Regions from separate parts of the Agrococcus sp. Marseille-Q4369 genome, predicted to be linked through region 3. Evidence: predicted binding sites of a transcription regulator. Region 3 holds the regulator's gene; each other region holds the start of a gene.

Region 1 (9,723 bases), 1.0 Mb from region 3:
ACCGGCTGGCGGCCGACGGTGGCTGACGACGCGGCCGAGCGGCGACCGCGCCGCCGCCCGTCCATCCGGCTGCGCATCGTCGCCGCCGCCGTCGCGGTCGTCACCGCCGCGCTCGGGGTCGGCGCCGCGACGCTCGTCTGGACGCTCGAGCGCATGCTGCAGGCATCCGTCGCCGAGCAGCTCGCCGACGAGCTCGACGCCCTCGCGCAAGGCATCGACGAGGGCACCATCCAGACCGCGGCGCTCGTGCAGCGCGACGACGACGTGCTCGTCGCGCTGCGCTCGCCGACCGGGGTCGTCGTCAACACCGACGCGGCTGCCGCGCTGCCGGTGCCGGAGGGGCGGGCACCGATGACCGCGACGGTCGACGGGGAGCGCTTCGTCGTGGTCGCGGCGGAGGCGGAGGCCGGCACGATCGTCGTCGCGCGATCGCTCGCATCGGTCGACGACGCCGCGCGCTCGGCGACCGCGCTGCTCGCGGTCGCGGTGCCGCTCGCCGTCATCCTCGTGGCGACGGTGGTGTGGATCGTCGTCGACCGCGCGCTCGCGCACGTCGACCGGATGCGGGCGCAAGTGGACGACATCGACGCGACCGGGCTCGACCGCCGCATCGAGGCGTCGAGCCGCGGCGATGAGCTCGACCGGCTCGCGGCGACCATGAACCGCATGCTCGACCGCATCGAGGCCGACGCGCGGTCGCGCCGCCGCTTCGTCTCGGATGCGTCGCACGAGCTGCGGTCGCCGCTCGCCTCGATGCGGCAGTTCGCCGAGCTCGCGCGCGCCCACCCGGACGCGGTCGCGCCGGGCGAGCTGTCGGAGGTCGTGCTGCACGAGGGCGAGCGGATGCACGGCATCGTCGAGGCGCTGCTGCTGCTCGCGAGGCTCGACGAGCGTGGCCGCGGGAAGCTGCAGCCGGTCGACCTCGACGGCCTCGCGCTCGAGGAGCTCGAGCGCACCCGCGCCCTCGGGCTCGCCGTGGACGGCGCCGCACTGCGCGCCGCGCCGGTCGAGGGCGACCCGCGGCTGCTCGCCCGGGCGACCCGCAACCTCGTCGACAACGCGCTGCGCCACGCGCGCGAGCGGGTCGCGCTCGGCTCGGTCGTGCGCGACGGCCGGGCGATGCTCTGGGTCGACGACGACGGCGCGGGCGTGCCGATCGAGGACCGGGAGCGCGTCTTCGAGCGCTTCGTGCGGCTCGACGAGGGGAGGGCCCGCGACGACGGCGGATCCGGGCTCGGCCTCGCGATCGTGCGGCAGGTGGCGCGGACCCACGGCGGTGACGCCTGGGTGACGGGCGCACCGCTCGGCGGGGCGCGGTTCGTGCTCGAGCTGCCGGCAGCGCCCGAGCCGCGCGGCGCCTGACACCGCGTTCAGCATCGTTCAGTCGTGCGTCAGCGCCGGCCGAGGAGGGTGGAGCCATGAACGAGCACCAGCACCCAGAGGACCAGACGCGCGACGCCATCGGCGCCGACGACCCGACGCCCCGGCACCCCGACGCGCCCGCCGAGGCCGACACTCCCGACATCATCCTGGACGACGCGGCCGAGCCGACGGCGCGCCGTCGGGGCCGCGGCATCCTGCGGCCCATCCTCATCGGCACCGGCGCCGCCGCGGTCGTCCTCGCGGTCGCGGGCGTCGGCCTCTCGATCGCCGACGCGATGGACGACGACGATCCCGCGCCCGCCGCGTCGTCCTCGGCCTCCGCCGAGCCCGGCGACGACCGCGACGACGACGTCGCCGCAGTCGCGGACGGCACGGTGCCCGCCGAGCCCGCCGACCTCGAGGCCGCGATCGAGGCCGCCGTCGTCGCCGCGGGCGGCGGCGACGCGACGAGCGTCGAGGTCGAGCGCGACGGCTGGAAGGTCGACGTGCGGCTCGCCGACGGCAGCGAGGTCGAGGTGCGAGTGCCCATCTCGGGCGAGCCGGTCGTGCGCGCCGACGACGACGGCGACGACTCGAGCGACCTGCCGCTCGACCCCGCGCGCGTCGCGGAGATCAGCGAGGCGGCGATCGCGGCCGCGGGCGGCGGCGTCGTGGTCTCGATCGAGACCGAGGACGACGTCGACGTGCGCTTCGAGGTCGAGGTCGTCCTTGGCGGCGAGGATGTCGACGTCGAGCTCGCGGAGGACCTGTCGGTGCTCTCGGTCGAGCCCTGACACGTCCGGAGCGCCCGGCGAGCCCCGCTCGTCGGGCGCTCCGGCTGTGTCGGGGGCGCCGGATCACCGGGACGACACGCCGAGGCGCGTGGAATCGGGGGCGCAGGATGCGCGTTCCCGATGCCGTGCGCGCAGTCCTGGCGCGCGCAGCGCATGGGGGAGAGCAGGCTGCAGATCGAGCACGAGCCGGCGCCGGAGTACGCGTCCGGCACGCCCGCGTCGGGCGCACGACGCCGACGGATGAAGCAGGATCCTCGGATCGCCGTCGCGGCCCTCGCCGCCGCGGTCATCGCGATCGCCGGCGTCGGCGGCACCGCCGTCGCGAGTGCGGTGCCCCCGACCGCGCCGCTGAGCGTCGCTGACGTGCACCCCGAGGTGGGCGCGGCCGAGGTCGACTGGCCGGCGGGCGTCGCCGCAGCGGCCTTCCGGGTCGAGGGCGTCGACGGTGCTGTCGGCAGCGCGGGCGAGGCTGGACCGCTCCCCATGGCGAGCATCGCGAAGCTGCTGTTCGGCCTCGTGCTCCTCGACGCGCAGCCGTTGGCGGCCGGCGAGGAGGGGGCGTCGATCACGCTCGACGACAGCGACGTCGCCCACCTCGTCGATGGCGTGCGCGACGGCGCCTCGGTGCTGCCGGTCGCGGTGGGCGACGTGCTCACGCAGCGCCAGCTGCTCGAGGCCGCGATGCTCATGAGCGCGTCGAACGCCGCGATGACGCTCGCCGACTGGGCCTTCGGCAGCCACGACGGCTACCTCGCAGCCGCCGAGCGCTATCTGGCCGAGCGCGGCATCGAGGGCATCCAGGTCGCCGACGCGAGCGGCTTGAGCGACCGGGGGGTCGCCAGCGCCGCCGGCCTCCTGCAGCTCATGGGCGCTGCCGATCGCGAGCCCGCGCTGCTCGAGATCACCGGCACCGCCACGACGACGCTGCCGCGCGTCGGGCAGGTGAGCAACACCAACGAGGCGCTCGGCCGCGCCGGGATCGACAGCGGCAAGACCGGCAATCTGCACGCGCACGGACGCACGGTGCTCGCGGGCGCGACGCGCACCGTCGACGGAGCGCCCGTGCGCATCCACGTCGCCCTGCTCGGCATCCAGCCGGGCGTCGACCGGGGTGCGGCGGCCGCCGCGCTCGTCGACAGCGTGGTCGCGAACGTGCACTGGCTGACCGTGCTGCCCGCTGGCGCCGCGGTGGCGCAGTATGACGTGCCGTGGGACGACCCGGTCGCGCTCACGACGACCTCGCCCATCCGCTTCCTCCATTGGCGCGGAGCGACGGTGACGGTGACGGTGGATGCGCCGCCCGAGTGGCGATCGGAGGGCGCGGCGGCGCTCCGGGTCGACTCGAGCGCGACCTCCTGGGCGCTCGAGGCGGCCCGGCAGCCGAGCGAGCCGAGTCCCTCCTGGCGGCTGCAGCAGGCCGCGGGCGCGTTCCTTGCGCTGTAGGCGTCAGGCGGCGTCGACGAAGCGCGCGAGCACCTCGGCGAACACCTTCGGCTGCTCGGAGTGCACCCAGTGGCCCGCGCCCTTGATCGTCACGCGGCGCACGTTCGGGAAGCGCGCCTCCATCTGCGGAGCGAACTCGTCGCGCACGTAGCCCGAGTCGGCGCCCGCGATCCAGAGCACCGGGCCGTCGTAGACGGCGTCGGTCTCCGGGAAGCCGCGCAGCACCGCGAGGTCGCGGCGCAGCACCTCGAGGTTCGGCAGCCACCGCCAGCCGTCGCCCTCGCGCTGCAGGCTCTGCAGCAGGAAGCCGCGCACGCCCGGATCGGGTGCGGCCTCGGCGAGCGCCTCGCTGGCCTCGGAGCGGGAGCCGAGCGCCGACAGGTCGATCGCGAGCATCGCGTCGATGTAGCGCGCGAACTCGTCGGTCGAGCGGTAGGCGACGGGCGAGACGTCGACGACGCACAGCCGCTCGACCTTCTCGGGGTGGCGCAGCGCGGCGAGCATCGCAGCCTTGCCGCCCATCGAGTGGCCGACGAGCGCTGTCGGCTCGTCGATCGCGCTCGCCACCGCATCCGCCATCTCGAGGTAGTCGAGGCGCTCGGTCCAGCCGGAGCGGCCGTGGTTCGGCATGTCGACGAGCGTGACGCGGTGCCGGTCGGCGAGCGCCTTCGCGATCTGCGTCCAGTTCTTGCCCTGCCCGAAGAGCCCGTGGCAGAGCATGACGGGCGAGCCGCGCTCGCCCAGGCGGGTCAGGTGCAGGTCGGTCACGTCGCCACGCTACCGGCGCGACCCGCGAAGGCAGCAGGAAGGCGCGGCGACCGCCGGGTGGCGGTGCCGCGCCTGCGGAGCGGCACGGCTCAGCTCGTCGAGCCCGCGGGCGCCGTCGCCGAGTCGCTCTCGCTCGAGCGCGAGCCCTCGCCGGTGCCGATCTGCGTCTGCCCGCCGCCGGCGTGCTGCACCTCGATCTTGCGCGGCTTCGCGCGCTCGGCGACCGGGATGGTGAGCGTGAGCACGCCGTGCTCGTACGACGCCTCGATGCGGTCGAGGTCGACGTCGTTGCCGAGGCTCAGCTGGCGCATGTAGCGGCCGGCGGGCCGCTCCTGCGCGATCCACTGCCGCTGGTCGCCGCCGCCGATCGTGCGCTCGGCCTGGATCGTCAGCGTGCCGGCGTCGATGCCGAGGTCGATCGAACCCGGGTCGATGCCCGGCAGGTCGACGTGCACGACGTAGTGATCGCCGGAGCGGTAGAGATCCATCGGCATCCAGCTCGAGGCCGCCGCGGCGCCACCGGCGCCGCTCAGCAGTCGAGCGGTCATCCTGTCCATCTCACGGAACGGGTCGAAGGTCAGTGCCATTGACAACCACCTCCTCCACGTGCGGCCGCGCCCTGTGCGACGGCCGTCGGTGTCTTCGGCAGCTCCCTCGGGCTCTGCCCCGAGGAGCGCCTCCATTTTAGCACTCGACCCAAGAGAGTGCTAACGCCTCGCTTCGAGACTGCTGGGAGCCGGAGGCGTGCTGGCGGCTAGCTGCGATCGCTCACGTCGAAGCCCGCGCGATCCACGCGGCGGTGGAAGCGCATGCCCGCGAGGCCGCCGAGCACGGCCCCGATGAGCGCGACGACCGCGACCACGACCGCCGAGATGATCGTCGCGAGCGTCGCCTGGTCCTCCGGGAGCGGCAGGGTCGGCATCGAGCCGGGCGGCAGCGCGAAGTTCTGCCCCGCGACGAGCCCGATGATCGCTGCGACGATCGCGATCACGACCGCCCACACCCAGACGGCGACGCCTTGCTTCGCGCCGTCGAAGCGCGCCATCCGGCCGGCGACGTAACCGCCGCAGTAGTAGGCGATGAACCAGATGACGAGCAGGATGACCGCGCCCCAGATGCCGGCGGACTGCAGGTCCTGCTGCGCTCCCTCGACGACGTCGTCGACGTCGCGGCCGGAGAGCGATGCGATGAGCGCGCCGATCGCGGCGGCGAGCGCGATGAGGAGCACCACGGCGCCGGTGGCGGTGAGCCAGCCGAAGAACGCCGCGCCCGCCTTCACCCCGCCGAAGCGCTCGCGCTCGCGCGCGACGACCGCCTCGCGATCGTGGCGCAGGTCGCCGGTCACGCGGTCGTCGTCGTGCCGCCGCTCGCGAGCGTCGGTGGCTCCGGAGCGGTCGTCGTCGTGCCGGTGCGCTCGCGCCTCGGTGGCAGCGGAGCGGCCGTCGTCGAGCGTCGAGGCATCCCGGTCCGGATCGTAGGGGCGGCTCCGCGGAGTGGAGTCGTCCGGGCCCTGTGCGGTCATGTCGAGCTCCTCACATCGGTCACGTCGTCGTGGTCGATCGGGGCGCCGGTGCGGCGACCGTCCCTTCAGTATCCGCCGCCGAGCTGTAGGTTCTCGCGCGCCGTGCCGCACGAGATCCCCGTGGTTCCGGGGAAGTCGGGCGGCAGTTGTGCGCCCGCGATTCTCACGTTCTTGTCGCACTCTTCAGGGAACGGCTGAGGCCGTGGTGCTGCGGCTTCCGCCTCTTGCGTGATTCCCAGAGCTGATAATCGGGTTCGCCAACGAATCCGATGTCTGAGCTGTCTGCTCGATCCGCGGACCGGGTGCCTTCATCTGGCGCGACAGCATCGTTCTACGGTGATAACATCGTCGTATGTCGATAACTAGGCGCCGAGTCTCCTTCTTGGATGTCGAAGCCACAGACGCGTTCGCGCATCTATTTCAGGCGATGGCCGATCGGTCCCGGCTGAGCGTGCTTCAGCATCTCTCCTTGGGTGAACACCGCGTGCGCGACCTGGTGGAGCACCTGGATCTTGCGCAGTCCACGGTCAGCAAGCACATCGCGTTTCTTGGCGAGTGTGGCTTGGTCGATGCGCGGATCGACGGGCGGTCAACCTGGTATGCGTTGGCGGAGCCGGTGGCGCTCGGCGCTTTGATTGTCGCGGCAGAGCGGCTGCTTGAGGCTACCGGCTCGCGGTATGCGCTTTGCGCGCATCTGACCGCGGCCGCGCGCAGCGTCGAGGGCGCTTCACGGGAGGAGGATGTGCATGGGAACGACGCATAGCCACGGGTCGAGCAGCGGCACTGGGGAGGCGGGTGACTTCCGAGTCCGGCTCGGCATCGCTTTCGGTCTCACGATCACAATCGTTGTTGCGCAGTTGATCGGCTCTATCGTGACGGGGAGCCTCGCGCTTCTCACCGACACGGCGCACGCCATTACTGACGCCTCAGGGCTGTTGGTCGCGCTGATCGCGGCGACACTCATGCGGCAACCGTCAACGTCAAAGCGAACATGGGGATTCAGGCGCATCGAGGTAATCGCTGCACTGGGGCAGGCCACGCTGCTGCTCGCCGTGGGCGTGTATGCGGCCGTCGAAGGCATTCGTCGGCTCTTCGAGCCTCCCGAGATCCCAGCATCCGAGTTGATCGTGTTCGGCGTGGTCGGACTCGTCGTGAACATCATCGCGATCGTGGTGCTCTCCGCGAATCGCGGCGCGAACTTCAACATGCGGGCCGCGTTCCTCGAGGTGCTGAACGATGCGCTGGGTTCCCTCGGCGTCATCGCCGCCGCAATCATCATCTGGACGACCGGCTTCCAGCAGGCGGACGCGATCGCCGGCCTCTTCATCGCCGCGCTGATCGCGCCGCGAGCGTTCCTCCTGATGAAGGAGACCGCGGGTGTACTCATGGAGTTCACCCCGAAGGGGCTCGACCTTGACGAGGTCCGTCGCCACATCCTCGAGCTCGAGCACGTGGTCGCTGTCCACGACCTGCACGCCTCCACCGTCGCGACAGGATTGCCGACGATCAGCGCGCACGTGGTGGTCGACGACGAGTGCTTCACCGACGGGCACGCAGCCGAAGTCCTCCAGGACATTCAACAGTGTGTCGCCGGGCACTTTTCGATCGCGGTGCCGCATTCGACCTTCCAGATCGAGACCGCGCGGATCAGTGAGCAGGAGGCGACTGGCGTCAGGCATCCGTAGGTGGTGCCGACGCCGGGTCACGCTGCAGAGTCCTGGTGTCGGCCTAGCATGGGAGCATGCTGCTTATCGTTGCCGCCGCTGCGGCTGTCATCCTCCTGCCTTCCCACGCATCCGTCACCGGCTCGACTCCGGCCAACGGAGATGTGGTCGTGGAGCAGCCGGGCACGTTCAGCGTCGTGATGAACGAGGAGATCCTTGCGATCGAGGGGGCGAGCGGGGCCAACGTGATGCAGTTGACGGGCGCCGAGGGGTTGTTCTATGGCGATGGCTGCATCGCCGTAGAGGGCGGAACCATCGCGCTCGACGCCGAACTCGGTGGAGCTGGCGACTATACCTTGACGTATCAGCTCGTGTCGGCCGATGGACACGCGGTCGACGGTGTCATCGATTTCGCGTTCGAACCAGCATCGGGTGCTGGAGGTGCGAGGGGCGGTGAAGCCGCACCGGTGTGTGGAGACAGCGCTCCCGCGTCGTCGGCGCCCGCTTCCCCGGAGACGGGCGACAGTAGTTCATCGAGCTCGCCGGAGGCTACCGCGGCGGCTGAGACGGGTGCTGAGGACCAGGCGGCAGAGGGAGGCAACCTGCCGCTGTTGGTCGCCGGAGGGATCGCAGCGATTGTCGTGGCCACGGGGATCGTCTTCGCGATCAAGCGCCGCTCTGGCCGGGGGGGCGGGGGAGCCGACCCGAGCTAACGGCTCTCGAGCCGCGTTTCGCGGGTCTGCAACCAGAGCAGGGGGTCGAAGGACACGTAGTCGCTGTTCTTCAGTTCGAGGTGCAGGTGCGGTCCGGTGGATCTGCCGGTGCTGCCGACCTGACCGACGACAGTCGACACGTCGACGACCTGACCGACTTCGACCCGGATGGACCCCGCCTGCATGTGCGGGTACCAGGACTGCACGAATTGACCGTTGATGTTGTGGTCCACGAAGACGGCATAGCCGCCGCCGCCCGGGTTGTTGCCCTGCCAGACGGCTGAGACGACGCCGTTAGCGATCGGGCGGATCTCCTGCCCAGGGGGAAGCGGGATGTCGGTGCCACCGTGCATGCCACCGGACCGGTATCCGAAGCCACTCGAGATCGGCAGCTGCGAAATCTGCGGAAACGGTGTCTGCACATAGTCGGTCTCGAGCATCGACCAGGCATCGGGGAAGGCGGGGCTCCCGCCGTAGTACGTGCCGCCGCGCTCCGTGTCCGCGACCACCTGGATTGCGGCTCGTTCCTCGGGTGACATCAGCGCCGCTTCGAGGGGGTCGTTGACGATGATCTCGTCGCGGGCGAAGAGGGTCGTCGCCTCCGCGGTGACGGGATCCAGTGCTTGCACATCCGGTTCGAGCTGCGCGACCTCGGGATCGAGCTCGGCGGGAAGCTGCATCGCTTGGGCGGGCAAGGACGTGACGACGACGAGCGAGCCGATGAACAGCAGGGCCGCACCGGCGGTCACCTTCCGCGCGATCCGGCGGAGGCGCCTGGACGCCGTGTCGGATGGGCGCGACGGCGGGGCAGGAGGGGCGGCCCGGAGCGGCAATACGCGAGCGGCCCGAATGGTGGGAACATGCTCGCCGCCGTTTCCCAGCGCCGCGGCGTCGACGACGATGTGCGAAGCGCGCGCCGGCTCGGCAAGCTGGACAGGGATGGCGCGCGCCGTGCGCGTGGCGGCTTCGCGGATGGCGCGGCGGCTCGTGTAGATCGGTGGCGAGCCCTCCGCCACGGTGGCCCGCGCGCTAGTACGAGCTTCCGCCGCGGTCTGCGCGATCTTCGCAGCAGCACGCTCGCGCTCGCGCATCGACTTACGAGTCAAGACCTGAGGCGTGTCTGGCGAGGCGGTTTCATGTAGTGCGCCAGCTGACCGGTCGGGTTCTGGTGTCACGCGTAGCTTGGTCCTTGGTTGGGAACGATCAGTATCGACATTCGAGACAAGGCATGAAGCAGGTCATGCTCATGCCGTCGTCGCGCGCGCAACCTGTGTCGCCAGCGCAATCCTCCGTCTAAAGTAACGGAACGGTAACGGAGGGGCAAGTCTTGACTGCGCGCCTGCAAGGGAGGTGCCGGCGCCAGCGCTGATTCCAGACACGCCCCGCCAGCCTTCGCCGATCGCGACTCTCAGGTGGAACATGAATGTTGATATCTTGGCCAGGCTCGGCTTTGGCCG
Region 2 (9,723 bases), 1.1 Mb from region 3:
GACGCTGCCGGAGGGTCTCACCCTGCGGGACCCCAGCTTCGAGAGCCGGGAGTTCGAGGTCGGCGGCTCGACCGCGGTCGGCGTGCTGTTCCCCTTCGGCCCCACCACTGGCGGAAGCCCCGGCACCGACCCGGGCGGCAGCCCCGGCGGCGGCGAGGCGCCCGCTCCCGGAGACGGCGAGACGCCCGGCGGCACCTCCGACACCGGTTCGAGCTCGAACGACTTCGGCTCGCAGCTGCTCGCGCGCGTCATCTCGGGCCTGAGCTTCGGCCTCCTGCTCGCGCTCGCCGCGATCGGCATCACGCTCATCTTCGGCACGACGGGCGTCAACAACTTCGCGCACGGCGAGCTGCTGACCTTCGGCGGCATCGTCTTCTACGTCACGACGACGCTCGTGAACTGGCCCGCGTGGATCGCGGTGATCGTGACGCTCGCCGCCTCGGCGGCGCTCGGCTGGGCGCACGACTGGGCCATCTTCAAGCCGCTCCGCCGGCGGCGCGTCGGCCTGGTGCAGGTGCTCATCGTGACGATCGGGCTCTCGATCGCGCTGCGCTACTTCTACCAGTTCCTGATCGGCGGCGGCACGTACGGCCTCTCCGTCGAGCGCGGCGACGTGCTCCAGATCGGCCCGGTGCTCATGCGCACGTCCGGCGTCGTGAGCTCGGTCATCGCGATCGTCGTGCTCGTGGCCGTCGGCCTCTTCCTCACGCGCACCCGCATCGGCAAGGCGACGCGAGCCGTGAGCGACAACGCGGGCCTCGCATCCGCCTCGGGCATCGACGTCGACAAGGTCATCCGCATCGTGTGGGTGCTCGCCGGCCTCCTCACCGGTGGTGCGGGCATCCTCTACACCTACTTCATCGGCGCGAACATCAAGTGGGACGTCGGCTTCACGATCCTGCTGCTGCTGTTCGCGGCGGTCACCCTCGGTGGCCTCGGCAGCGCATTCGGCGCGCTCGTCGGCGCCATCATCATCGGCCTCGTGACCGAGATCTCGACGCTCTTCATCGCACCCGATCTGCGGTACGCCATCGCGCTGCTCGTGCTCATCCTGGTGCTGCTCTTCCGACCGCAGGGCATCCTCGGTCGACGGGAAAGGATCGGCTGACATGGACTTCCTCTCCATCATCAACTCCGCCGCCAGCGAGATCCTCTCGCCCACCACCGCCGCCTTCGCCCTCGCGACGATCGGCCTCAACGTCCACTTCGGCTACTCCGGCCTGCTGAACTTCGGCCAGGCTGGCTTCATGGCGATCGGCGCGTACGCGTTCGCGATCTTCACGATGATGGTCGACCCGACGGCGACGCTCGGCTGGCCGGTGTGGCTGTCGTTCATCGCGGCCGTGCTCGTCGCGATCGTCGCTGCGGTGGTCTTCGCCCTCATCCTCGGCATCCCGACGCTGCGGCTGCGCGGCGACTACCTCGCGATCGTGACGATCGCGGCGGCCGAGATCATCCGCTTCTCGGTCCGCACGCAAGATCTCACCGCCATCACGGGCGGCTCGCAGGGTCTCCGCGGCGCGGACTACAAGGGCGACTTCGACGCGATGAACCCGCTCACCGGCACCACCTACGGGTTCGGACCGTGGACGGCCACCGCGTACGACACGTGGGTGCGCATCGTCGCGTGGTCGCTCGTGATCGTCGCGCTCGTGCTCGTCTGGCTCCTCATGCGGAGCCCCTGGGGCCGCGTCATCAAGGGCATCCGCGAGGACGAGGATGCGGTGCGCTCGCTCGGCAAGAACGTCTACGGCTACAAGATGCAGGCGCTCGTGCTCGGCGGCGTGCTCGGCGCCGTCGCCGGCGTGATGTTCGTGCTGCCTCGAGCCGTGCAGCCCGACAACTTCGCCACCACGATGACGTTCTACATCTGGACGGCGCTGCTGCTCGGCGGAGCGGCGACCGTGTTCGGGCCGCTGCTCGGCTCGATCCTCTTCTGGGTGCTGCTGTCGTTCACGGGCGGCGTCATCAACCTGCTCCACGGCATGGGGGTGTTCGGCGACATGTCGGGCTCGCAAGCAGGGCAGATCCGGTTCGTGCTCATCGGCATCGCACTGATGGTCCTGGTGATCTTCAGACCACAGGGCATCCTCGGCAACAAGAAGGAGCTGTCGTTCAATGTCTGACACGACCACGCCTCCCACCACGCACGCGCTCGTCGACGGAGAGGTCGGCCCGGGCTGCAAGAAGGTCGACCCGATCGTCGTCGCCGACGGGGTCGTGCGCCAGTTCGGCGGTCTCACGGCCGTCGACGTCGAGCACGTCGAGATCCCGCGCGGCATGATCACCGCCCTCATCGGCCCGAACGGCGCGGGGAAGACGACGTTCTTCAACCTGCTCACCGGCTTCGACCGACCCAACAAGGGCTCGTGGTCGTTCGAGGGCCAGTCGCTCGCGCACGTGCCGAGCCACAAGGTGGCCCGGCGCGGCATGGTGCGCACGTTCCAGCTCACGAAGTCCCTCGGGCGCCTCACCGTGCTGCAGAACATGCTGCTCGGCGCGCGCGACCAGCGCGGCGAGGGCATCTTCGCGGCGCTGCTCAAGCCGCTGTGGGCGAAGCAGGAGCAGGCGAACACCGAGCGCGCCGACGCGCTGCTCGCGCGCTTCAAGCTCGACGCGAAGCGCGAGGACTACGCGGCGTCGCTCTCGGGCGGGCAGCGCAAGCTGCTCGAGATGGCGCGCGCGCTCATGAGCGAGCCGAGCCTCGTGATGCTCGACGAGCCGATGGCAGGCGTCAACCCGGCGCTCACGCAATCGCTCCTCGACCACGTCAAGGGGCTCAAGGCCGAGGGCATGACCGTGCTCTTCGTCGAGCACGACATGCACATGGTGCGCCACATCTCCGACTGGGTGATCGTGATGGCCGAGGGCAAGGTCGTCGCCGAGGGCCCGCCCGAGACGATCATGCAGAACCAGGCCGTGGTCGACGCCTACCTCGGCGCGCACCACGACACCGACCTCGGCACCCTGACGAACCAGCAGGTGGCGCAGATCCACGAGGCGGCCGAGGATGAGGTGCCCATCGATCCAGACGCATCCGAGACGGACGCCGTGGGCAGCGGCGGCGCGACGCGGGTCGCGACCGCCGACGACGAGGAGGGCCAGCGATGACCGCGACCGGTGCGACGACCACCCCGGTGCTCGAGACGAAGCAGCTCGTCGCTGGGTACCTCCCAGGCGTCAACATCCTCAACGGCTGCTCGATCGTCGCCAACCAAGGCGACCTCATCGGCATCATCGGCCCGAACGGCGCCGGCAAGTCGACGCTGCTCAAGGCGGTCTTCGGGCAGGTGAACATCCGCGAGGGGTCGGTGCTGCTGAACGGCGACGACATCACCGGGCTCAAGGCCGACAAGCTCGTGAGCAAGGGCGTCGGCATGGTGCCGCAGAACAACAACGTGTTCCCGTCGCTCACGATCGAGGAGAACCTCGAGATGGGGCTCTTCCAGGAGCCGAAGATGTTCAAGGAGCGCTTCGAGTTCGTCGGCGCGCTCTTCCCTGAGCTCGTGAAGCGGCGCAAGCAGCGCGCGGGCAGCCTCTCGGGCGGTGAGCGCCAGATGGTCGCGATGGGCCGCGCGCTCATGATGGACCCCGCGGTGCTGCTGCTCGACGAGCCGAGCGCTGGCTTGAGCCCCGTGCGCCAGGACGAGACGTTCCTGCGGGTCGCCGAGATCAACAGCCACGGCGTGACGATCGTCATGGTCGAGCAGAACGCGCGGCGCTGCCTGCAGATCGCGCACCGCGCGTACGTGCTCGACCAGGGCAAGGACGCCTACACGGGCACCGGCCGTGAGATGCTCAACGACCCCAAGGTCATCCAGCTCTACCTCGGCACGCTCGCGACCGACGTCGAGGAGAAGGCGCGCACGTCGTCGCAGGCGACGGTCGAGCCGACGCCCGACGTCGCCACGACGACCGCTCCCCCGGTCGTGACCGAGGAGCCGAAGGCGCCGTAGGCGGATCGACGATGAAGGCCCCCGCCGCGGCGGGGGCCTTCGTCGTCGGAGCGAGTCGCCGGCGCGCTTCGACACGGGCTGCGCGCTGCGCGCGCGGCCCGGCTCAGCGAGCGGGAGAGGCGGCTCAGCGAGCGGGAGAAGCGCCTCAGCGAGCGGGCGCGGGCCGAGACGCCAAGAGGGCCCCGCCGGAGCGGGGCCCTCTTGTTGGGGTTCAGGTCACTCGTTGAGCGAGCCGAACTCCGCGGTCAGGAAGGTGTACTTGTTGTCGGCACCGTACTGGTAGATGCCGATGTACGCCTCGGTCGGGTCGCCGTTCTCGTCGAACTCGATCGGGCCCGAGGGGCCGTCGTAGTCGATGTCCTCGCCGTCGGCGATTAGCTGCAGGCACTCCGCGACGTCGGTGCACTTCGTGCCGCCCTCGGAGACCGACTGCATGTTGTCGCGGATGGTCTCGGCGTCGGCACTGCCCCCCTGCGCGGCCGCGAGGGCCGCGAGGATGACCGCGTCGTACGACTCGGGGCCGTACGAGAAGTCCTGCAGGTTGGGGTCCTGCTCGAGGAGGCGGTCGCGGAACGTCTCGTCGGCGGGGTTGCCGGGGAGCGTGCCCTTCGCACCGTCGAGCGTGCCCTCGGGGAAGTTGTAGTCGTTCGACAGGTTGCCGTCGACGAAGTACATGCCCGAGGCCGGGAAGCCCTGCGTCACGAGCTCCGGCACGATCTGCGCCGTCTCGGCGAAGGCGATGATGGCGATCGCGTCGGGCTGGCCCGCCATGATCTCCTGCACCTGCGTCGTGAAGTTCGTGTCGCCCGGGTTGTAGAGGACGCTGCCCGTCACAGTGCCGCCGGCGGCCTCGACGGCCATGGCCGCGTTCTCCTGCAGACCGGTGCCGTACGGGTCGTTGATCGTGATGAAGCCCACGCTCGCCGCGCCGTCGCCCGTCATGAGGTTGCCGAGCACGCGGCCCTGCAGCACGTCGGAGGGCGCGGTGCGCCAGTAGAACCCGTCGTCGGGGTAGTCGGAGAAGTCGGGCGAGGTGTTCGCCGGCGAGATCTGCACGACGCCCGCGTCGATCAGCTGGTCGATGAACGTGAACGAGACGCCGGACGATGCGGCGCCGACGACGATGTCCGCACCGGCGGAGATCAGCTCACCCGCCGACGCGGTCGCGATGTCGGTCGTGGTGTCGCCCGAGTCGCGGTGCTGCACGTCGACCGTGAACTCGAAGCCGGCGGCCTCGAGGTCGGCTGCGGCGAGGTCGACGCCGGCGAACTCGGGCGGGCCCAGGAAGGCGAGGTTGCCCGTCTGGGGCAGGATCGTGCCGACCACGAACTCCGTGTCGACCTCGCCGTTGCCCTCGGGTCCGGCCGAGCCCGACGGGGTGGCCGCTCCGCCGCCGCCGCCGGAACATGCGGCGAGCAGCAGCACGCCGGCGGTCGCGGCGCCGAGCGCCGCGAAGCGCCGGGGCTTGGGCCCCTTGGTGCGAAGGAAGGACTGCATAGTGCTCCTCAGTTGCGTAGGACGCGCACTAGCGCACGCGTTTGCACCACAGTAGGCGAGCATCGCGCCGATTTCGGCGCGTTCGCGTTACGTCCTGGTAACGGTCTTGGCGCAAGTGGCCGCGCTTGCGTCCGGGCACGGCCATTCCTCGGCCGCCCCTGAGCGGCGGTCAGGCTGCAGGCGGTAAGGGCCGTGGGCGACGGAAGCGCCCGACGACGAGGTCGACCGACACGAGCACGAGCGAGAGCCACACGAGCGAGAAGCCGATCCAGCGCTCGAGCGGCATCGGCTCGAGCATCACGAAGGCGCCGAAGAGGAAGGAGATGATCGGCGCGAGGTACTGCGTGAAGGCGAGCGCAGTGAGCGAGATGCGGCGCGCGGCGGCCGAGAAGGCCAGCAGCGGCAGCGCCGTCACGACTCCGAGGCCGACCGTGGCCCAGATGCCGGTCGTGCCCGCCGCGCCCACGGTCATCCCGTTGATGCTCACGACCACGGCGAGCATCAGCATCGAGGCGGGGAGCACGGCCGTGGTCTCGATCGTGAAGCCGGAGAGCGCATCCACCGATCCCCCGACGCGCTTCTTGATGAGGCCGTACACGCCGAAGGAGAGCGCGACGGTCAGGCCGAACCACGGCACCTCGCCGTAGCCGATCACCATGACGAGCACGCCCACCGCCCCGAGGCCGACGGCGACCCACTGCGTGGGCCGCAGCCGCTCGCCGAGGAAGAGCACGGCGAGCACGACCGAGACGAGCGGGTTGAGGAAGTAGCCGAGGCTCGTTTCGAGCACCCGGTCGGAGAGCACCGCGACGATGAACGCGGTCCAGTTGACGAGCACGGCGTGGCCGGCGAGCACGAGCGTCCAGGTGTCGCGCCGGTTGCGGAGGATCGCGCGCAGGCGCACCCACCCGCGGGTCATCGCGACGAGGGCGAAGCCGACCGCGACGGAGGCGAGCACGCGCCAGCCGATGAGCTCGAAGCCGTCGATGCCCTTCGTGAGCTGCAGGTAGACGGGGACCACGCCCCAGAAGGCGTAGGCGAAGACGGCGTACCAGACGCCGGTGGTGCGCTGCTCGGGCATCGTCCCCTTCGTCAGTGCTGGTGGCTCAGCGCTCGACGATCGCGAGCACGTCGCGAGCCGAGAGCACGAGGTACTCGTCGGCGCCGAACTTGACCTCGGTGCCGCCGTACTTCGAGTAGAGCACCTTGTCGCCGACGCTCACGTCGATCGGCACGCGGTTGCCGTTGTCGTCGATGCGGCCGGGGCCGACCGCCACGACCTCGCCCTCCTGGGGCTTCTCCTTGGCGGTGTCAGGGATGACGAGACCGCTTGCAGTGGTCGTCTCTGCCTCGACCTGCTTGATGACGATGCGGTCCTCGAGCGGCTTGATGGAAACCGACACGGTTGCCTCTTTCTTGTCAGACTCTGGGGCGCGCCCGGTCATGCCGGGCGCCGCTCCAAGACTAGGCGGAGAGTTGGCACTCGGTCAACATGAGTGCCAATCGCGGGAGGTTCGGGGGCGATCGGTGGTGTTGGATGAGAGCGATGGACGCCGATGCGCTGCGACTCCTGCTGTCGAAGGAGGGCCTCGCGCTGCTCGACCGCACGGGCGCGGGCCTCGACGGCGGCGAGGTCGTGCGCGAGGTCGCGCGGCTGCGTGCGGAGGGCCACGACCCGCTGCTCGTCGCGACGGTGCTGACGCAAGCGAGGCTGCGCCGTCGGGCGCGGGCGAAGTTCGGCGAGTTCGCCGACGGGATGCTCTTCACCGAAGCGGGGCTCGAGCAGGCGACGCGGCTGCGCGTCGCCGCTCACCACGCGGGCCGGATGCGCTCGGCCGGCATGGTCTCGGTCGCCGACCTCGGGTGCGGGATCGGCGCCGACGCGCTCGCGTTCGCGACCCTCGGGCTCGAGGTCACCGCGGTGGAGCGCGACGAGGTGACGGCCGCGATCGCCGCCTTCAACCTCGCGGCGTGGCAGGCGACCGTCGTGCACGGCGACGCCCTCGAGGCGCCCACGGACGCCCAGGCGCTCTGGTTCGACCCCGCGCGGCGCGACGGCGCGAGCCGGCTGCGCGACCCGGCCGACTGGTCGCCCTCGCTCGACCGGGTCTTCGAGCGCGCTGCCGCGCAGCCCGCGGGCGTCAAGCTCGCACCGGGCATCGACCGCGCGCTGCTGCCTCCCGACGCCGAGCACCAGTGGGTCACCGACGGCCTCGAGACCGTCGAGGCGGTCGTGTGGACCGGCGCCCTCGCCCGTCCCGCCGCGCCGCGCAGCGCCCTCGTGCTCGGCGACGGCGTGGCGGAGGAGCTCGTCGGTGCGCCGACGCATCCGGAGCCGGGCGCGCTCGGCGAGTGGCTCTTCGAGCCGGCGGGCTCCGTCATCCGCGCCGAGCTCATCGGCACGCTCGCCGAGCGGCTCGGCGCCCGGAGCGTCAGCGAGGGCATCGCCTACCTCACGGGCGACGCACTCGTCGAGACGCCGCTCGCGCAGGCGTTCCGCGTGCGCGAGACGCTCCCGCTCGACGAGCGGCGGATCGCGCAACGGCTGCGCGAGCTCGGCATCGGCGAGCTCGAGATCAAGAAGCGCGGCGCGGACGTCGACCCCGCGGCCCTCCGGAAGCGGCTGAAGCTCAAGGGCGACGAGCGGGCCACGCTCATCGCGACGCGCGTGGGCGGACGCCACCGCGCGATCCTCGCCGACCGCGCCTGACGCCGCGTCGGTCAGCCGACGAGGAGCTCCGGCAGCCGCGGCAGCCACTCGACCGCGGTGACGATCGCCAGGATGAGGGCGAGCACCGTGCCGACCGAGCCGGTCGCGACCGCGACGTACGGCCACGGGCTGTCTTCCGGGCGCCGCCGGAGGGCGGAGAGCGCGCAGACGGTGCCTCCGGCGGCGATCGGGAGCCCGGCCCCGCTCATGAACGCGAGCGCGAGGCCGAGGCCCGACAGGATGAGCGCGACCCAGGTGAGGTCGCTCAGCCGGCGCGCGCCGCGCGCCGGCCGGGGCAGCGCCGGCTGGGTCAACCGCCCATGATCGAGTAGTACTCGATCCACTGCGCGAGGCGGATGGCGTTGACGACGCCGACGATGATCGAGATCACGACCGCGACCGCGCCGACGATCCCCGCGACGAGCGGCCACGGGCGACCCTCGGGGTTCTTGCGGATGGCGACGAAGCCGAGGATCGCGCCGACGAGCGCGGGCAGGAAGCCGAGCCCGAAGACGAACGAGAGCAGCAGACCGAGGCCCGAGAGCACGAGCGCCCACACGGTGATGCCCTTGAGCTTCTTCTCGCCGGGCGCGGCGGCGTACCCGGTCGGCGCGTAGCCGCTTGCGGCGTCGCCGTAGGCGGGAGCCTGGCCGTAGGCGGTCGAGTCGCCGCCGTAGGCGGGCTGCTGACCATACGCCGGCTGCTGGCCGTACGCGGGCTGCTGCCCGTAGGCCGGCGCGCTGCCGTAGGCCTGCTGCTGGCCGTACGCGGCCTGCTCGCCGTAGGCGGGCTGCTGCTCGCCGCCGGCGGGCGGCTGCTGGCCGTAGGCCGGCTGCGCCTGCTGGCCGTAGCCGGGCTGCTGCTCGCCGTAGGGCTGCTGCCCGTATCCCGACGCGGGAGCCGACTGGCCGTACGCAGCCTCGCCCTGCGGTGCCTGCTGGTCGAAGGCTGGCTGCGAGAACGCCTGCCCCTGGTCGCCGAACGACGGCTGCTGCCCGTACGCGGGCGGTTGGCCGGAGCCCGAATCCTGCTGTCCGTACGCGGGGGCGTCGGGCTGCGGGTCGTAGGCCGGCTGCTGCCCGAAGTCCGCGGCGGGCTGCTCGCCGGTCTGGGGCTCGGCGCCCTCCTGGTCGGGCCGACGGAATCGGTCGTCGGCCTGCGAGAACTGGTCGGTCACGGGGCTCCTCCTTGGCACGCGCGCGGATGCGCGTGATCACGGTATCGCCTAGAGGCCCGGCTGCACCTGTTCGGCGAGCTGCACGATCATCGCGATCCCGGTGATCGTCGCCGAGAGCATGGCCACGATCGTGACGGCGCCGAGGATGATGGCCCAGATCGCGAGCAGCCGGCCGTCCTCACCGGTGCGCTTGATGCCCCCGAGCGCGATCGCGCCCATGACCATCGCCGCGATCGAGCCGATGATCGGCAGCACCGTCGCGCCGCACGCGGCCGCGATGATCGCGAGCACCGCGAGGGTGCTCGTCGTCGGTCCCGGATGCGTCGGCGCGCTCCACCCCGTCGGCTGCGGTCCCGGAGCGGGCTGGGCGGGCTGCGGGGCAC
Region 3 (9,723 bases):
CGTCGTGCTCAGCGGCGGCGAGCCGGTGGCCTTCGACCCGACGACGATCATCGATCCCTTCGGCGCGCTCTTCGCCGTCGCGATCTTCCTCTCGGTGATGGCGACAAACACGATGGTCGTCTACGGCATGGTCACCACGGTCGTGAACGCGCTGCCGGGCAAGCGCGTGCCGTTCCTCGCGAGCGCGCTCATCCTCGGCGCGATCTCGATCATCGGCGCGACCTTCTTCGGGCTGCTCGACCAGTTCACGACGTTCCTCGTCACGATCAGCGCACTCTTCGCGCCGGTGTTCGCGATCATGATCGTCGACTACTACCTGCTGCGGCGCCGTGCCTACAGCGCCGACATCCTCGAGGCGCGTGGCGGTCGCTACTGGTACACCGGCGGCGTCAACTGGATCGCCGTCGGCTCGTGGGTCGTGGGCGCGGCGCTCGCCTACGTCTGGGCGTACGTGTGGCCGCTGCCGTTCGGCGCGACCGTGCCGAGCTTCGTCGTGACCTTCGTGCTCTACCTCGCGCTCTCGTGGCCGAGCCGCGCGAAGGGCGCACCGGAGCGCGCGCCGCACCTGGCCGAGACGGCGGATGCGCGCTGAGACCGCGGGGGAGCGTCGCGGCACGATCGTCGACCTGAGCCATCCCGTCGTCGACGGGATGCAGGTCTACCCCGGCGACCCGGAGGTGCGGATCGCTCCCGCGCTCACCGTCGCAGCCGATGGCGTCGACGTCGCGAGCATCCGGATGGGTTCGCACGCCGGCACGCACGTCGACGCCCCCTCGCACTCGATCGAGGGCGGCCGCACGATGGCCGACGTCGCGCTCGACGAGCTCGTGGGGGAGGCGCTCGTCGTGCGCGTGCCCGGACTCTCGGGCGGCGACGCCTACGGCTGGCGCGAGCTCGAGGCCAGTGGCTCGCTGCCCGAGCGGCTGCCGCCGATCGTGCTCATCGACACCGGCTGGGCCGCGCGCTTCGACACCGAGCTCGCGCTGCAGCATCCCGCGCTCGCGGCGGACGCCGCGCGAGAGCTCCAGCGTCGCGGCATGCGGGTGCTCGCGGTCGACACGCTCAGCCCCGACCCGACGGGGGCGGCGGATGCGTCGTTCCCGGTCCACGAGGTCGTGCTCGGCGCAGATGGGCTCATCATCGAGAACGTCCGCGGCCTCGAGTCGCTGCCGGCGCCCGTGCGGGTCGGCTTCTTCCCGCTGCGCCTCGCGGGCGACGGCGCCCCGGTGCGTGCGGTCGCCTTCCTCGACTGACCGCTCACGCGCGGGAGTGACCGCTCGGGGGTGGAATTGACCGCTCGGGGGCGGAAGTGACCGCTCACGGGCGGAATTGACCGCTCGGGGGCGGAAGTGACCGCTCGCGGGCGGAAGTGACCGCTCGGGGGACGACGAGGGCGGGAGCCCATCGGGCCCCCGCCTGTCAGCGCTGCTGCTCAGCTCAGAGCGCGGCGACCTGCTTCGCGATCGACGACTTGCGGTTCGCGGCCTGGTTCTTGTGGATGACGCCCTTCGAGGCAGCCTTGTCGAGCTTGCGCGCCGCCACGGCGACCTTCTCCTGCGCCACGGCCTTGTCGCCGGCGGCGATGGCCTTCTTGGCCTCGCGGACAGCGGTCTTGACCTCGCTCTTGACGGCGCGGTTGCGGTCGGTCGCCTTCTGGTTGGTGAGGATGCGCTTGATCTGCGACTTGATGTTCGCCACGTGGGGTCCTGTTCTGATCGGAAGATGGTTGGCGGCGGCTTGCGCTCCTTCAGAGCCCCGCCGCGACCCGCCCTCGCGCGACGGGCACGCGGAAGAAGGGGAAGCCAACGAACGACTCTACCAGCGCGCAGCCCGCGGTCGCAACGCGGCCCGACGCATCCGCTGTGGGAGAATGGACCATTCCGCACCACTCCATCGAGACCCCCATCGAGAAGGACCCGTGAGCCCCAGAGCGACCAAGGCACTCGAGCCTGCCTCGACCGATCCCGCGAGCATCCGCAACTTCTGCATCATCGCGCACATCGACCACGGCAAGTCGACCCTCGCCGACCGGATGCTGCAGCTCACGGGCGTCGTCGACGACCGCTCGATGCGCGCGCAGTACCTCGACCGCATGGACATCGAGCGCGAGCGCGGCATCACGATCAAGTCCCAGGCCGTGCGGATGCCGTGGGAGCTCGACGGCGAGACCTTCGCCCTCAACATGATCGACACCCCCGGCCACGTCGACTTCACCTACGAGGTGAGCCGCTCGCTCGCCGCGTGCGAGGGCGCGATCCTGCTCGTCGACGCCGCGCAGGGGATCGAGGCGCAGACGCTCGCGAACCTCTACCTCGCGATGGACAACGACCTCGAGATCATCCCGGTGCTCAACAAGATCGACCTGCCGGCCGCCGACCCCGACAAGTTCGCGGCCGAGATCGCCGGGCTCATCGGCGGCGACCCCGACGACGTGCTGCGCGTGAGCGGCAAGACGGGCGTCGGCGTCGACGCGCTGCTCGACCGCGTCGTGCGCACGATCCCCGCGCCGCAGGGCGACGTCGACGGCCCCGCTCGCGCGATGATCTTCGACTCGGTCTACGACAGCTACCGCGGCGTCGTCACCTACGTGCGCATGGTCGACGGCAAGCTCTCGCCGCGCGAGCAGATCCAGATGATGTCGACCGGCGCACGCCACGAGCTGCTCGAGATCGGCGTCTCGAGCCCCGAGCCCGTCCCCGCGAAGGGCCTCGGCGCTGGCGAGGTCGGCTACCTCATCACGGGCGTGAAGGACGTGCGCCAGTCGAAGGTCGGCGACACCGTCACGACCTTCCGCGCCCCCGCGACCGAGCCGCTCAAGGGCTACGCCGACCCGAAGCCGATGGTCTTCTCCGGGCTCTACCCGATCGACGGCAGCGACTACCCGGTGCTGCGCGAGGCGCTCGACAAGCTCAAGCTGTCGGATGCGGCGCTCGTCTACGAGCCCGAGACCTCCGTCGCGCTCGGCTTCGGCTTCCGCTGCGGCTTCCTCGGCCTCCTGCACCTCGAGATCATCACCGAGCGGCTCGAGCGCGAGTTCAACCTCGACCTCATCGCGACCGCCCCGAGCGTCATCTACGAGGTGCAGACCGAGGACCGCGTCGTGCACACCGTGACGAACCCGAGCGAGTTCCCCGACGGCAAGATCCACTCGATCGTCGAGCCGATGGTGCGCGCGACGATCCTCGCGCCGAAGGACTACGTCGGCGCGATCATGGAGCTGTGCCAGTCGCGCCGCGGCACGCTCGGCGGCATGGAGTACCTCTCGGAGGATCGCGTCGAGCTGCGCTATCGCCTGCCGCTCGGCGAGATCGTCTTCGACTTCTTCGACCAGCTGAAGTCGAAGACGCAGGGCTACGCCTCGCTCGACTACGAGCTCGACGGCGAGGAGGAGGGCGACCTCGTCAAGGTCGACATCCTGCTCCAAGGCGAGCAGGTGGATGCGTTCAGCGCGATCGTGCACCGCGACAAGGCCTACGCCTACGGCGTGCTCATGGCGGGCAAGCTCAAGGAGCTCATCCCGAGGCAGCAGTTCGAGGTGCCCATCCAGGCCGCCGTCGGCGCGCGCATCATCGCGCGCGAGACGATCCGCGCGATCCGCAAGGACGTGCTCGCGAAGTGCTACGGCGGAGACATCTCCCGCAAGCGCAAGCTGCTCGAGAAGCAGAAGGAGGGCAAGAAGCGCATGAAGATGGTCGGCCGCGTCGAGGTGCCCCAGGAGGCGTTCATCGCCGCCCTCTCGAGCGGCGAGTCGAAGAAGGACGCGAAGTGAAGCCCATCCGCGAGCGCTCGACGAACTACGGCGCGGTCGGCGCCACCTCCCACTTCGACTTCACGCGCTTCCCGCCGAAGGGCTTCGAGGTCGTGCAGCGCCGCTCGCGCATCGGCCACGGCCGGCCGCGCTTCGACGCCGCAGTCGCGGCGCTGCGCACCTGGAAGGTGCAGCGGCTCGCGGGCATCGAGGTCGACGTCGTCGGCACCGAGGGCGGCACTGTCTACCGCCCGGTCGGCTTCCAGGACGGCGAGGCGACGCGCGCCGCGAGCGTCGAGCCGCAGCAGGACTTCGGGCCTGACGGCGAGCCGTTCCTGCAGCCGGGCGACTCGATCGACCAGCGCATCCGCTTCCTCGGCGTCCAGCTCCACGCCCCGATGCGCGTCATCGCGGTCGAGGAGGAGCCGAACAGCCACGGCGTGATCCTCGGCTCGCTCGAGGGCCACCCCGAGGCGGGCGAGGAGCGCTTCACCGTCGAGATCGCCGAGGACGAGACCGTCTTCCTGCACTTCCGCGCGATCGTCCGCAACGCCGCCTGGTACGCCAAGCTCGGCGCGCCCGTCTCGAAGGCGCTGCGCGCGAAGTACCACGACCGCTACATGGACGTGCTGCGCTCGATCGACGTGCGCTGACGTGGGTCGCCTGCCCGACGGCGAGGCGGCTCCCGCCGACGGCCGGCTGCCCGAGGGCACCGCGGCCGACGCGCCCTTCGGCGCCTACATCCACGTGCCGTTCTGCTCCGTGCGGTGCGGCTACTGCGACTTCAACACCTACACGGCCGACGAGCTGCGCGGGGCGAGCCGCGCGGGCTACCCCGGCGACGTCGCCGCCGAGATCCGCCTCGCGCGCGAGGTGCTCGGCGAGCTCGGCCCGCTCCGCCCGATGCAGACCGTCTTCTTCGGCGGCGGCACGCCCACCCTCCTGCCCTCGGGCGACCTCGTCTCGATGCTCGCGGGCGTGACGGATGCGTTCGGGCTCGCCGAGGGCGCGGAGGTCTCGGTCGAGGCGAACCCCGACTCGATCGACCTCGCCGGGCTCGTGCAGCTGCGCGCGGGCGGCGTGACGCGCGTCTCGATCGGCATGCAGTCGGCGGTGCCGCACGTGCTCGCCGCGCTCGACCGCACGCACGACCCCGAGCGCGTGCCGCTCGTCGTCGAGTGGGCGCGCGAGGCGGGCCTCGAGGTGAGCCTCGACCTCATCTACGGCGCGCCGGGGGAGTCGCTCGACGACTGGCAGCGATCGCTCGACGCGGTCGTCGCGATGGCGCCCGACCACGTCTCGGCCTACGCGCTCATCGTCGAGGAGGGCACCGCGCTCGCCCGACGCATCCGCCGTGGAGAGCTCGCCGCGCCCGACGACGACCTGCAGGCGGCGATGTACGAGGCGGCGGATGCGTCCCTCGGCCAGGCGGGCTACTCCTGGTACGAGATCTCCAACTGGGCGCGGGGCGACAAGGTGGCGCGCCACAACCTCGCCTACTGGCGCGGGCACGACTGGTGGGGCTTCGGCCCCGGCGCGCACAGCCACGTGGGCGGTGTGCGCTGGTGGAACGTCAAGCACCCCGCCGCGTATCGCGATCGGCTCGTCGCGGGGTCGTCGCCCGCGCTCGCGCGCGAGGTGCTCGACGACGAGACGCGCCGGGTCGAGCGCGTGCTGCTCGAGTCGCGGATCGCCGAGGGGCTCGCGATCGACGTGCTGGACGCGGAGGGGCGCCGCGCGGTCGCGGGACTCGTCGCCGATGGCCTCGTGGACGGCAGAGCCGCCCTCGCCGGCCGGGTGATCCCGACGCTGCGAGGGCGGCTGCTGGCCGACGCCGTCGTGCGGCGCCTGCTGCCGTAGGGCCTACTTCACCAGCCGCCAGTTGAACGGGTAGCGGTAGGAGCCGCCGGCGTTGACGCGCACGCCGCCGATGATCGAGAAGATCACCTGCAGCAGCGGCGGCACCCAGTAGAAGGCGCCGAGGATCGAGCCGATGCCGAAGGTGATGATGCCGAGCACGACGGCGAGCACCCAGATGCCTACGACCAGGATCGTCATGAAGATGCCGAAGTTCAGCGCCTCCTTCGACTCCTGCCGGGCGAAGGCGCTGCGGTCCTTGTAGATCAGGTAGACGATGAGCGGCCCGATCCAGCCGCCGAAGCCGCCGGTGACGATCGTCGAGAGGCCCGAGAGGTGGCCCCACATGCCGGCGTTCTTCTCGTCGACGGGCGACATCGGGGCGCCGGCCGCGTACTGCGGCTGACCGGGGGCGCCGTACTGCGGCGACCCGGGCTGGGGAGAGCCGTACTGCGGGGCGCCGTACTGCTGGCTGCCGGGCTGGCCGTAGCCCTGCTGGCCGTAGCCCTGCTGGCCGTAGCCCTGCTGGCCGTACTCGGGCTGTCCGCCGGGAGGCTGGTTGAAGGGAGCGCTGCCCTGCTGGCCGGGCTGCGGCTGGCTCCACTGGCGGTTGGGGTCTGCGCCACCCGTCCCGAACGCCGGCTGGCCCGGGGCGCCGGGTGCGCTGCCGGTCGCGGGAGCGGAGAACGGCTCGGCCGGCTGGCCGAGCGCGGGAGCTGCGGGCGCACTGGGGGCTGCGTGCTGCTCATCGGTGACCGAGAAGCCCTCGACGGAGGGGTCGGTCGAGTCGTGCTGATCGTCTCGGCGGGGCACGTTGGGGTCGGACATGGGGAGTGCCTTTCGTGAATGGTCCGCGAAGTCTGCGGACGTTCCGCACGGCCATTGTCGCCCGGGTGCCTGGGGACGCGGTGAGCGATCAGGCGCGGCGCGTGGCGGCGCGGTAGGATTGGCAGTCAGCATCGGAGAGTGCCAGTCAGGGGAGGAGCGCGGGATGGTCTCGGATCGCGGTCTCGACGTCCTCCGGGCGATCGTCGAGGACTACGTGGCCCTGCGCGAGCCGGTGGGCTCGAAGTCGATCGTCGAGCGGCACGCCTTCGGCGTCTCCGCGGCCACGATCCGCAACGACATGGCGCTCCTCGAGGAGGAGGAGCTCATCGTCGCGCCCCACACCTCCTCGGGACGCGTGCCGACCGACAAGGGCTACCGAGTCTTCGTCGACCGGCTGCAGCGCATGCAGCCGCTCACGCCCGCGCAGCGGCAGGCGATCGCGCGCTTCCTCGACGAGTCCGTCGACCGCGACGACGTGCTCGCTCGCACGGCGCGGCTGCTCTCGAGCCTCACGAACCAGGTCGCGCTCGTGCAGGTGCCGCTCCGGCGTCCCAGCGCCGTGCGCCGCGTCGAGCTCGTCGCCGTCACGGAGTCGAAGGTGCTCGCCGTGCTCATCTTCGACTCGGGCCGCGTCGAGCAGCGCCTGCTCGACGTCGGGCAGCGCATCGAGCCCGACCAGGCCTCGGTGCTCGGCCGCGCGTTCACCGAGACGATCGCCGAGCTCGCGCCCGCCGAGGCCGTCCAGCGCCTCTCGTCGACCGCCGCATCCGCCCCCGCCTCCATCGCCGCCGCGACCGGTGCCGTGGCGCAGACGCTGACCGAGATCCTGCAGGGTGCCGGCGGCGACCGCATCGTGATGGCGGGTGCCGCGAACCTCGTGCGCGAGGAGCGAGACTTCCAGGGCACCGTGACGCCCGTGCTCGATGCGATCGAGGAGCAGGTGACGCTGCTGCGCCTCTTCGACGAGATGGGCTCCGAGGGAGAGGTCGCGACCCGCATCGGGCGCGAGCTCTCGGGGCCGCTCGGCGAGGCGGCGGTCGTGGCATCGACCTACACCGCCGACGGCAGTGAAGGGCACGTGGGCGTCCTGGGCCCGACCCGGATGGACTACGCAGGGAACATGGCCGCGGTGCGCGCAGTGGCGCGCTACCTCACGCGGCTGCTGAGCGAGGACTGAGTGAGCGACCACTACGAGACACTCGGCGTCGAGCGCGACGCCACGCAGGACGAGATCAAGAAGGCGTACCGCCGCCTCGCGCGCGAGCTGCACCCCGACGTCAACCCGAGCGAGGACGCGGCGGAGCGCTTCAAGGACGTCACGCACGCCTACGACGTGCTGGGCGACCCGCAGTCGCGCGCGGAGTACGACCGCGGGCCCTCGCTCGACGGCGGGAGCTTCGGATTCGGCGACATCTTCGAGCAGTTCTTCGGCGGCGGCCGCTCGGCCGGCCCGCGCTCGCGGCGCCAGCCGGGGCAGGACAGCCTGCTGCGCGTCGACCTCGACCTGGCCGATGTCGTCTTCGGCGTGCACCGGGAGCTGCGCGTGCAGACGGCCGTGCTGTGCGAGACGTGCGACGGCGCGTGCACCGCGCCCGGCACGAGCCCGCAGCGCTGCACGATGTGCGGCGGCTCCGGCCACGTGCAGCGGCAGGTGCGGTCGCTGCTCGGCAACGTCGTGACGTCGCAGCCGTGCGCGGCGTGCCAGGGCTACGGCAGCATCATCCCCGAGCCGTGCCCGACGTGCGCCGGCCACGGCCGCGTGCGCGCCGAGCGCACGATCCCGGTCGACATCCCCGCGGGCGTCGACACGGGCCTGCGCATCCAGCTGCCCGGCCAGGGCGAGGTCGGCGAGGCCGGGGGACCGGCCGGCACGCTCTACCTCGAGATCAACGTGCGCCACCACGATGTCTTCTCCCGCTCGGGCGACGACCTGCTCGGCACGCTCGAGGTGTCGATCTCGGACGCGGCGCTCGGCGCGCGCAGCACCGTCGATGGCATCGACGGGCCGGTCGAGGTCGAGGTGCGCCCCGGCACGCAGTCGGGCGACGTCATCACGATCGGCGAGCGCGGCGTCTCGCGCCTCCGCGGCGCCGGTCGCGGCGACCTCAAGCTCGGCGTGCAGGTCGTCACGCCGCAGCGCATCGATCGCCGCACGGAGGAGCTGCTGCGCGAGCTGCGCGACCGCACGAAGGCGCCCGCGCCGCAGCTCGCGCAGTTCAAGCAGGGGCTGTTCGCGAAGATGCGCGACCGCTTGCGCCTCTGATGGCCCACTGCTACTGGCACGACGCGCTCGCGGGCGCCGAGCCGGGCGCCGTGGTGACGCTCGAGGGCGAGGAGGCGCACCACGCCGCCGTCGTCTCGCGGATGCGCCGCGGCGAGCGAGTGCTCGTGAGCGACGGCGCGGGGACGCTCGCCGAGGGGATCATCGACCGCGTCGAGCGCGACGGGGTCGATGTCGTGCTGCAGCGCGTCGAGGCGGTGCCGCAGCCGAGCCCGCGCATCGCGCTCGCCCAGGCGCTCGCGAAGGGCGACCGGGCCGAGCTCGCCGTGCAGGCCTCGACCGAGCTCGGCGTCGACGTCATCGTGCCGTGGCAGGCGCGGCGCAGCGTCGTGCAGTGGAAGGGCGATCGCGGTGACAAGGCGATCGAGCGCTGGCGGCGGATCGTCCGCGAGGCGGGCAAGCAGGCGATCCGCGCGCGGCTGCCCGAGGTGACCGGCGTCGTCGACACCGCGGGGCTCGCGGCGCTCGGCGCGCGATGGCAGCTCGTCGTGCTCGACCCGACCGCGCCCGCCTCGATCGCGGAGGTGCCGATCGAGCGCGACGCGCTGCTCGTCGTGGGACCCGAGGGGGGCATCGACCCGGGCGAGCTCGAGGCGCTCGACGCGGCCGGCGCCGTGCGCGCTCGCATGGGCGACCACGTGCTGCGCACGTCGACCGCTGGCCTCGCGGGGCTCGCTGCCCTCTCGCTGCGGCTCGGGCGCTGGTGAGCCCGGCGCGGGTAGGCTGACTGGCATGGCTGAGCCCACCGTGTTCGAGCGGATCGTCGCCCGAGAGATCCCGGCGGAGATCGTCCTCGAGACCGACCGCATCATCGCCTTCACCGACATCGCGCCGCAAGCGCCGATGCACGTCGTCGTGACGCCGAAGTCTGCGCAGTACCGCGACGTCGTCGAGCTCGCGGCCGGCGATCCCGACCTCATGGCGGAGATGGTGCAAGCGGCGCAGGCGATCGCCCGGGAGCGCGCCGAGGGCGACTTCCGGCTCGTGTTCAACACCGGCGAGCTCGCCG

The links. The regulator HrcA, encoded in region 3, represses chaperone genes, less so after heat shock. The targets are predictions, from matches to a motif close to TTNGCACTCGNNNNNNNCGAGTGCNAA.
Region 1: a site for HrcA is predicted at 5,052-5,078, ahead of JSQ78_RS09995 (Hsp20/alpha crystallin family protein). Genes of this name have one in related genera too.
Region 2: a site for HrcA is predicted at 6,930-6,956, ahead of groES (co-chaperone GroES). Genes of this name have one in related genera too.

Annotation. Positions count from the first base shown of each region.
Region 1 covers NZ_CP070501.1:1,982,486-1,992,208, forward strand. The annotation lists gene JSQ78_RS09970 (response regulator transcription factor) at 1-26, shown strand, start outside; gene JSQ78_RS09975 (sensor histidine kinase) at 19-1,362, shown strand; gene JSQ78_RS09980 (hypothetical protein) at 1,419-2,156, shown strand; gene JSQ78_RS09985 (D-alanyl-D-alanine carboxypeptidase family protein) at 2,310-3,599, shown strand; gene JSQ78_RS09990 (alpha/beta fold hydrolase) at 3,603-4,367, opposite strand; gene JSQ78_RS09995 (Hsp20/alpha crystallin family protein) at 4,457-4,954, opposite strand; gene JSQ78_RS10000 (hypothetical protein) at 5,122-5,889, opposite strand; gene JSQ78_RS10005 (ArsR/SmtB family transcription factor) at 6,272-6,652, shown strand; gene JSQ78_RS10010 (cation diffusion facilitator family transporter) at 6,636-7,574, shown strand; gene JSQ78_RS10015 (copper resistance CopC family protein) at 7,631-8,266, shown strand; gene JSQ78_RS10020 (M23 family metallopeptidase) at 8,263-9,357, opposite strand.
Region 2 covers NZ_CP070501.1:1,352,762-1,362,484, forward strand. The annotation lists gene JSQ78_RS06755 (branched-chain amino acid ABC transporter permease) at 1-1,108, shown strand, start outside; gene JSQ78_RS06760 (branched-chain amino acid ABC transporter permease) at 1,110-2,126, shown strand; gene JSQ78_RS06765 (ABC transporter ATP-binding protein) at 2,119-3,111, shown strand; gene JSQ78_RS06770 (ABC transporter ATP-binding protein) at 3,108-3,956, shown strand; gene JSQ78_RS06775 (ABC transporter substrate-binding protein) at 4,173-5,453, opposite strand; gene rarD (EamA family transporter RarD) at 5,623-6,534, opposite strand; gene groES (co-chaperone GroES) at 6,560-6,856, opposite strand; gene JSQ78_RS06790 (class I SAM-dependent methyltransferase) at 7,000-8,163, shown strand; gene JSQ78_RS06795 (hypothetical protein) at 8,175-8,477, opposite strand; gene JSQ78_RS06800 (hypothetical protein) at 8,474-9,340, opposite strand; gene JSQ78_RS06805 (DUF4190 domain-containing protein) at 9,389-9,723, opposite strand, start outside.
Region 3 covers NZ_CP070501.1:261,203-270,925, forward strand. The annotation lists gene JSQ78_RS01420 (purine-cytosine permease family protein) at 1-592, shown strand, start outside; gene JSQ78_RS01425 (cyclase family protein) at 582-1,253, shown strand; gene rpsT (30S ribosomal protein S20) at 1,438-1,698, opposite strand; gene lepA (translation elongation factor 4) at 1,919-3,769, shown strand; gene JSQ78_RS01440 (DUF1990 domain-containing protein) at 3,766-4,401, shown strand; gene hemW (radical SAM family heme chaperone HemW) at 4,403-5,608, shown strand; gene JSQ78_RS01450 (DUF4870 domain-containing protein) at 5,612-6,433, opposite strand; gene hrcA (heat-inducible transcriptional repressor HrcA) at 6,597-7,610, shown strand; gene JSQ78_RS01460 (DnaJ C-terminal domain-containing protein) at 7,611-8,696, shown strand; gene JSQ78_RS01465 (16S rRNA (uracil(1498)-N(3))-methyltransferase) at 8,696-9,421, shown strand; gene JSQ78_RS01470 (histidine triad nucleotide-binding protein) at 9,447-9,723, shown strand, end outside.